Regions from separate parts of the Mesorhizobium sp. BR115XR7A genome, predicted to be linked through region 2. Evidence: riboswitches for the same ligand, from Rfam matches in the RefSeq annotation. Region 2 holds a riboswitch; the other holds the start of a gene.

Region 1 (4,224 bases), on a different contig from region 2:
CGAAACCTCCGCCGTGCGGGTGAGCGAGACGCCGAAAACCTGGGCGGAATACCGACCATGACTTGCGCGTTGCATCCCGGAATCCGGGTGAGCGAGATTTTTGGGCCGACCATTCAGGGCGAAGGCGTGCTGATCGGCTTGCCGACGGTGTTCGTAAGAACCGGCGGGTGCGATTATCGCTGTTCCTGGTGCGACAGCCTGCATGCGGTGGACCGTCGCTTCCGCCATGATTGGGAGATGATGTCTCCCGACGCGGTTTGGCAAAAGGTCATTGCGCTTTCCGGCGGTCAGCCCGTGATGGTATCGCTGTCGGGCGGCAATCCGGCCATCCAGCCGCTTAGCCAGTTGATCGACCGCGGGCATGGTGAGGGCTACCGTTTTGCATTGGAAACCCAAGGCTCGGTGTCTAAGCAATGGTTCGCGGATCTCGACGTGCTGGTACTAAGCCCTAAGCCGCCCTCAAGCGAAATGACGACAGATTGGGCCGCGTTCGACGCCTGCTTAGAGGCGGCGCAGGATAAGCCGCAGATGGCGCTCAAGCTCGTTGTCTTCGACGATGATGACTATGCCTATGCCAAAGACGCCGCGGCGCGCTACCCGCAATTACCCGTCTATCTGCAGCCCGGCAATCACACGCCGCCGCGTCCCGGCGACGAAGACGCGTTCATCGACATGGCCGGTGTGATGAGGCGCATGGAATGGCTGGTTGAAAAGGTGACTCGTGACAGGTGGTTCGAGGCGCGTGTACTGCCGCAGCTTCATGTTCTGCTCTGGGGAAACAGACGGGGCGTCTAGCCGAAGGGGAAGGATTGCCGACGACGAGCAAGACAGACATCTATAGCAATCTCACCCAACTGGGCGGCAGCAGCGTCGTTCCGGAAAGCCCCGAAAATACCGTGCTGGAAAAGGCACCGAATCCGCATGAGGGCTCGCCTTATTGGGGGCGCTTCACCGCTGCTCTGGGGCGTCACTTGCTCTCGATACTAGCATGCTTTTCCGCTGGGTTTGTTTGGTCGTCGATCACCGCTGCGGGACGAATGCGCTTGACAAAATAGCGCCGGCCCATTCAATTCGACGCATTCACCAGGGGAGTCCCGGCAAGGGGCTGAGATACTGCTGGCTTTCGCGGCGCAGTGACCCGTTGAACCTGATCCAGTTCATACTGGCGTAGGGACGGTGCAAGCGCTTTGCGGGAGTTCACGCCCGAAGACCTGTTTTGAACAGGTCGACAAAAGCGTCTTTTCATCCTTCCGGCACAGAACTGGGTCTCCAATGCATGAGCAAAGGAGCCTCAAGATGAATGCCCTCACCCCAGCCGTGTCGACGGGACCGCTGCCCGCCTCACGGAAGATTCACAAGTCCGGCGTCCTCCATCCGCACATCAAGGTGCCGATGCGCGAAATCTCCGTCCATCCGACGGCCGGCGAACCGCCCGTCATCGTCTACGATCCGTCCGGCCCCTATACCGACCCGATTGTCGAAACCAGCATCGAAAATGGCCTTGCCCGGCTTCGTAACGAATGGATCACAGCGCGCGGCGATGTCGAGGCCTATGACGGCCGCCATGTCCGGCCGGAGGACAACGGATTTGCGACCGGCGAGCGCCTGACGCCGGAATTTCTCACTCGCAACCGGCCACTCAGGGCCAAGCAGGGCAAGGCGGTGACCCAGCTCGCCTATGCGCGCGCCGGCATCATCACGCCCGAGATGGAGTTCGTCGCCATCCGCGAAAACCTCGGCCGCGAGATGCTGCGTGGCAAGCTTGAGCGTGACGGCGAAGCCTTCGGCGCGGCGATCCCAGACTTCGTCACGCCGGAATTCGTGCGCGATGAGGTTGCGCGCGGGCGTGCGATCATTCCCGCCAACATCAATCATCCCGAAAGCGAGCCGATGATCATCGGCCGCAATTTCCTGGTGAAGATCAACGCCAATATAGGCAATTCCGCCGTCACCTCCTCGATGGCCGAAGAGGTCGAAAAGATGGTCTGGGCGATCCGCTGGGGCGCCGACACGGTGATGGACCTGTCGACCGGCCGCAACATCCACAACATCCGTGAATGGATCGTACGCAATGCGCCGGTGCCGATCGGCACGGTGCCGCTCTATCAGGCGCTCGAAAAGGTCAACGGCATTGCCGAGGACCTTACCTGGGAGGTCTACCGCGACACACTGATCGAGCAGGCCGAGCAGGGCGTCGACTATTTCACCATCCACGCCGGCATGCGGCTGCACTACATCCCGCTGACTGTCGACCGGGTCACGGGCATCGTCTCGCGCGGCGGTTCGATCATGGCCAAATGGTGCCTGCAGCATCACCGGGAAAGCTTTCTCTACGAGCACTTCGCGGAAATCTGCGACATCTGCCGCGCCTATGACGTGTCCTTCTCGCTTGGCGACGGTCTTCGTCCCGGCTCGATCGCCGACGCCAACGACGCGGCGCAATTCGCCGAGCTGGAAACGCTTGGCGAGCTGACGCAGATCGCCTGGGCCAAGGATTGCCAGGTGATGATCGAGGGGCCTGGCCACGTGCCGATGCACAAGATCAAGGAGAACATGGACAAGCAGCTCGCCGTTTGCGGCGAGGCGCCGTTCTACACGCTTGGACCGCTGACGACCGACATTGCGCCGGGCTATGACCACATCACCTCCGGCATTGGTGCTGCCATGATCGGGTGGTTCGGCACCGCCATGCTCTGCTACGTCACGCCGAAGGAACATCTCGGCCTTCCCGATCGCAACGACGTCAAGATTGGGGTGATCACCTACAAGATCGCCGCCCATGCCGCCGATCTGGCGAAGGGCCATCCGGCGGCGAAAGTCAGGGATGATGCCCTCTCCCGCGCGCGCTTCGAGTTCCGCTGGGAGGACCAGTTCAACCTGTCGCTCGATCCTGAAACCGCGCGGTCCTTCCACGACCAGACCTTGCCCAAGGAGGCGCACAAGGTGGCGCATTTCTGCTCGATGTGCGGGCCGAAATTCTGCTCGATGCGCATTTCCCACGACATCCGCGCCGAGGCACAGAAGGAAGGCATGGCGGCGATGGCGGCGAAATATCGCGCGGGTGGCGATCTCTATGTGCCGGCTGACAAGACCGGCGTAGCACTCATGACAGGGGCGCCGGAGCCGTCATGAGGGTGCTGGTCAAAGGGGCCGGCATCGCCGGCCTCACCGTCGCCTTCGAACTCGCCACGCGCGGCGCGGCGGTGACCGTTGCGGAGACAAGGCATGGCCTCGGCGGCAATGCGTCGTGGTTCGCCGGCGGCATGCTGGCGCCATGGTGCGAGCTCGAAAGCGCCGAGCAACCGGTGCTGGATCTCGGACGCGATGCCGCCGACTGGTGGGAGGCGGCAACGCCCGGGCAGGTGACGCGGGCCGGAACACTGGTCGTGGCCGCGCCGCGCGACGCGGGCGAACTCGACCGGTTCGCCAGCCGCACGTCGGGTCATCGGCGCGTCGATGAGGATGAAATCGCATTGCTGGAGCCCGACCTCGCCGGCCGCTTCCGCCGCGGACTGCTTTTCTCCGACGAAGCCCATCTCGACCCGCGCCAGGCGATGGCGTTACTTCATGACAGGCTGGCGGCGATGGGAGTCGAATTCCACTTCTGCGCCGATGCCCAGGCTGTTTCCGGGTTCGATCGCCAGATCGACTGCACGGGAATAGCGACGGGCGACGACCGGCTGCGTGGCGTTCGTGGCGAGATGCTGATCCTGCGAACGCCTGAAGTCTCGCTGTCACGCCCGGTCCGTCTGCTGCATCCACGCTTTCCGCTCTATGTGGTGCCGCGTGCCGACCACCATTTCATGGTCGGCGCGACGATGATCGAGAGCCAGTCCAGTGGACCGGTCAGGGCGCGTTCGATGATGGAGCTTCTAGGTGCCGCCTATGCCCTCCATCCGGCCTTTGGCGAGGCCGAGATCGTTGAAACCGGTGTCGGCGTTCGTCCGGCCTTTCCCGACAACCTGCCGCGTATCGAGGCACTCGGAAACACGGTCGCGATCAACGGGCTCTATCGCCATGGCTTTCTGCTCGCCCCAGCCATGGCGCGCCAGGCGGCCGAGCTTGTCTTCAGTCACGACAAACCCGCGGAGTTTGCACATGAATCTGATCGTCAACGGCGAACCGCTTGAGACCGCCGCCACATCGCTGGCGGCGCTGCTTGCCGCGCTCGACTATGAAGGCGATTGGCTAGCAACCGCCGTCAACAGCGACCTCGTACACAAA
Region 2 (4,224 bases):
GTGGCCAGCGGGCGCCGCAACGTCGGCCAGTCGACCAGCCACAGTCTTGACCAGCCGGAAATTCCAAGCTGCGCGCAAAGCCGCTCGTGACGCTCGCTTGCCGCATCATAGGCGGGACGGATGGCGCGCAGCGCAAAAGGCATCGCCATGACAGCGTTGACGGTGACGACCATGAGCGGGGCGATGGCTAACACATCGCCGACATGGCGCAGCAACAGGAACCAGCCGGCGCCGACGACGATCGGCGGCACGACCAGGACAAACCCGGCGCCGGTATCGGTGGCATGTTCGAGCAGTGTCCTTGCCCCGAAGCGGCGGTTCGACGCCAGCGCCCTGCGCGCCATGGTCAATGCCAGCGAAAGCATCACCGAAAGCAATGCCGAAAGGAAAGCGAGCACGGCACTGGTCAGCGTCGCCTGACGGACAGTGGCCTCGCCTGCAAGCCGGCCGAGGTCGGCGCCAAGGCCGGCCGCCACGGTCGCCGCCATCGGCCCCGCAACGAACAGCAAGGCCAACACGATGAGCGTCGCGTTCAGCCAGGCTTCGGTCCTGTTGACGGAGAGGTAGCGGCGCGGCGCGACCGGCAGGTTGACGTCGCCGACGACGTCGGCTCCGAGTCGGGTCAACGCCAGCACCACGATGAAGGTCAAGGCGATCTGCAGCAGCGTCAGAGCGACAGCCCTCGCGGGATCGAAATCGAAGCGCAATGCCTGATAGATGCCGACTTCGAGCGTCGTCGCGGCCGGCCCGCCGCCGAGCGTCAGCACGATGGTGAAGGATGTGACGCACAGCATGAAGACAAGTCCGGCGACCCCGGGCAGCGCGGCACGCAGCGTCGGCCACTCGATCAGCCGGAATGCCGGCCGCGCCCCCATGCCGAGCTGGCTCGCCAGCCGCCACTGGTCGGAGGGAATGGTCCGCAGCGCCTCGAGGAGCAGACGTGTGGCCAGCGGCAGGTTGAAGAAGACATGGGCGACGAGAATGCCGGACAGGCCATAGATGCCCGGCCAACCCTGGCCGCCGACGGCGCTGAGAAAGCCGGAGAAATAGCCGGCGCGGCCATAGAGCGCCAGGATACCGAGCGCCGCGACGATGCCCGGCAGCGCCAGCGGCACGGCGAAGAGCTGCAGGATGAAGGCACGGCCGAAAAACCGTGGATGCCGCGACAGCGCCCGCGCCACGAGCAGGGCCGGCCCGACCGAGAGCAGCGTCGACAGGGCCGCCTGCCAGAGCGTGAAGCGCACGACCCGGAACAGGTAGAGATCGAACGCAGCCCAAGCGCCGGAAAAATCGCGAGCACCTTCGACAAGCAGCCCCGCAAACGCTCCGCCGATCAAAATGGCGATGGCGGCGAGCCCTATCACGCCGGCTGTGATGCGGGGATCAGAGCGGGTTTGCACACCGCACATCAACGATTGGGTGAAGCTTAGGGAGCATCGCCGGAGAGCGTTCATCTCACGAGATTAGCCCACAAAACCTACTTGCTCATCACCGCCAGCCATTCATCGACCCAGGCTTTGCGGTTGGCCGCGACCTCCTCCGGGCTGAACAGCAAGGTCTTGGTCGGCTTGACCAGCTTGTCGAAGGCGGGGTTGAGCGGCTTGTCGGTCTTCCCGGCCGGGAACATCCAGTTGGTCTCGGGGATGGCGTCCTGGAATTTCGGCCCAGTCATGAAGGCCATGAACTTTTCCGCCAGCGGATTCTTGGCGCCGGTCGTGGTGATGCCCGCGACCTCGATCTGCAGATATTCGCCTTCCTCGAACGACGCCGCCTGATAGCGCTCGGTGTTCTCGGCGACCATGTGGTAGGCCGGCGAGGTGGTGTAGGACAGCACCATCGGCGCCTCGCCCTTGGTGAACAGGCCATAGGCCTCGCTCCAGCCCGGCGTCACGGTCAGCACCTTGGTCTTGAGCTTGGCCCAGGCCTCCGGCGCCTTGTCGCCGTAGACCGACTTCACCCACAACAGCAGGCCGAGACCGGGCGTCGATGTGCGCGGGTCCTGGATGACGATCTTGTCGTCGGCGCTACCCTCCACCAAATCCTTCAAGCTCTTGGGTGGGCTCTTCAGCTTTTCAGTGTCGTAGACGACGGCGAAGTAGCCGTAATCGAACGGGACAAAAGTGTTGTCGGTCCAGCCGCCCGGCACGTTGACGTCCGTTATTGCGCCATGTGGCGCGAACAGGCCCGAGGCCTTGGCATCGGCGGTGAGATTGGTGTCGAGGCCGAGCACGATGTCGGCCTTGGTCGAAGCGCCTTCCAGCTTGACGCGGTTGAGCAGCGCCACGCCATCGGCGACCGAGACGAACTCGAGATCGCAGCCGCATTCTGCCTCGAATTCCTTCTTCACCACGGGACCTGGACCCCAGTCGGCGGTGAAGCTCTCATAGGTGTAGACGGTCAGCTTGTCCTTGGCCAAGGCCGGCCCGGACAGGGTTACTGCCGTGGCGGCGACCAGAGAATATAAAAACGTGCGCATCGGCGCCTCCTTCGTTTGCGTTGAAAGGAATTGAGGCGTCGGAGTGTCCGAAACGTCTAATCCCTCCGCCGGTACAAACCGGATCAGGTTCAGCGGGTTGGCGAGACTGCCTCTCAGCCGGCCCGCGAAATTCGCGTCCGGCACCCCGTTAGAGCGTTTCGACACATAGGCCGGGCCGATGACCCGCGCAAGTGGGACTTTGCCGCCTTCCGTTTCCCGTGCCGGGCTGGTAAGGCGACGGGATATGAGCACATTCACCATCCTGCTTGGCGGCGACCTCATCCGCACGCCTCGGCTCGACCGCCAGGTCGAAGGCTCGCGCGTCATCGCTGCCGACGCCGGCATCGGCCATGCGCAGATGCTGGGCCTCGTGCCGGAACTGTGGGTGGGTGATTTCGACTCGGTCCCGGCTGATCTGCCCGCCGACCTCGCCGCCGTGCCGCGGCAAACCTTCCCGGCGGAAAAGGACAAGACCGACGGAGAACTGGCGATCGCGGCCGCACTGGAGCGCGGGGCGACCCGCCTTGTGCTGGCGGGCGCCTTCGGCGGCAAGCGCGCCGACCACGCCTTCCTGCATCTGGCGCTTGGCCTGCGGCTGGCCGAAGCCGGAATGGATGTGTTTCTGACCAGCGGCGCCCAGGAAGGTGTTCCCTTGCTGCCCGGCAGGGCCGGCTTCGATTATGCCGACGGCACGCTGTTCTCGATTCTCGGCTTCTCCGAACTCTCCGGCCTGACCGTCACCGGCGCCAAATGGCCGCTCGACAAGGTCGAGGTGGCGTTCGGTTCGTCGCTGACCATTTCCAACGAGGTCAAGTTCGGCAAGACCGGGGGCCGCCTCGACATCGCGCTCGGCCATGGCCGCGCGCTGCTGCTCGCCCATCCCTATCCATTGCCCGAAAGCTGACATGGCCCCGCCTCTTCTCAATCTCGACGGGATAAGACTGACCTTCGGCGGCGCGCCGCTGCTCGACGGCGCCGCCTTGACCGCTTCGGCCGGCGACAAGATCGCGCTGGTCGGCCGCAACGGGTCCGGCAAGTCGACGCTGCTCAAGATCGCCGCCGGCCTGATCGAACCACAGGACGGCGAGGTGTTCCGCCAGCCTTCGGCGACGGTGCGTTATCTGCCGCAAATGCCCGACATGGACGGCTTTGCAACCGTGCGCGCCTATGTGGAGGCCGGGCTCGGGCCCGCCGACGATCCCTACCGCGCCAGCTATCTGATGGAGCATCTCGGCCTGTCGGGCGAAGAACGGCCTGGCGACCTGTCCGGCGGAGAGGCCAGGCGCGCCGCGCTTGCCCGCGTCATGGCGCCGGAGCCCGACATCCTGCTTCTTGATGAGCCGACTAACCATCTTGATTTATCTGTCATCGAATGGCTGGAAGAAGAGCTCGTCCGGACCTCCTCGGCGCTCATCGTCATCTCGCATGACCGCCGCTTCCTCGAGCGCGTGTCGCGCGCCACAGTCTGGCTCGATCGCGGCCAGACGCGCAGGCTGGACAAGGGCTTTGGCCATTTCGAGGAATGGCGCGACCTGGTGCTGGAAGAGGAAGAGCGCGAACAGCACAAGCTCGGCCGCCAGATCGTGCGCGAGGAGCACTGGCTGCGCTACGGGGTGACGGCGCGGCGCAAGCGCAACATGCGGCGCCTAGGCGAGTTGCAGACCATGCGCCAGCGTTTTCGCGGCCATCGCGGCGCCGAAGGCACCGCGATAATGGTGGCAAGCGACGCCGCCGAATCCGGCAAGCTG

The links. Region 2 has a riboswitch for thiamine pyrophosphate ahead of thiB (thiamine ABC transporter substrate binding subunit). Riboswitches for the same ligand answer to the same signal wherever they lie in the genome.
Region 1: another riboswitch for thiamine pyrophosphate. It lies ahead of thiC (phosphomethylpyrimidine synthase ThiC); the one in region 2 lies ahead of thiB (thiamine ABC transporter substrate binding subunit).

What each region holds. Positions count from the first base shown of each region.
Region 1 is NZ_JAIUHW010000014.1:175,808-180,031, forward strand. Features, by position in the region: gene queD (6-carboxytetrahydropterin synthase QueD) at 1-61, shown strand, start outside; gene queE (7-carboxy-7-deazaguanine synthase QueE) at 58-795, shown strand; TPP riboswitch at 1,076-1,192, shown strand; gene thiC (phosphomethylpyrimidine synthase ThiC) at 1,297-3,132, shown strand; gene thiO (glycine oxidase ThiO) at 3,129-4,130, shown strand; gene thiS (sulfur carrier protein ThiS) at 4,099-4,224, shown strand, end outside.
Region 2 is NZ_JAIUHW010000005.1:333,008-337,231, forward strand. Features, by position in the region: gene thiP (thiamine/thiamine pyrophosphate ABC transporter permease) at 1-1,409, opposite strand, end outside; gene thiB (thiamine ABC transporter substrate binding subunit) at 1,478-2,476, opposite strand; TPP riboswitch at 2,520-2,634, opposite strand; gene LB557_RS13405 (thiamine diphosphokinase) at 2,721-3,380, shown strand; gene LB557_RS13410 (ABC-F family ATP-binding cassette domain-containing protein) at 3,382-4,224, shown strand, end outside.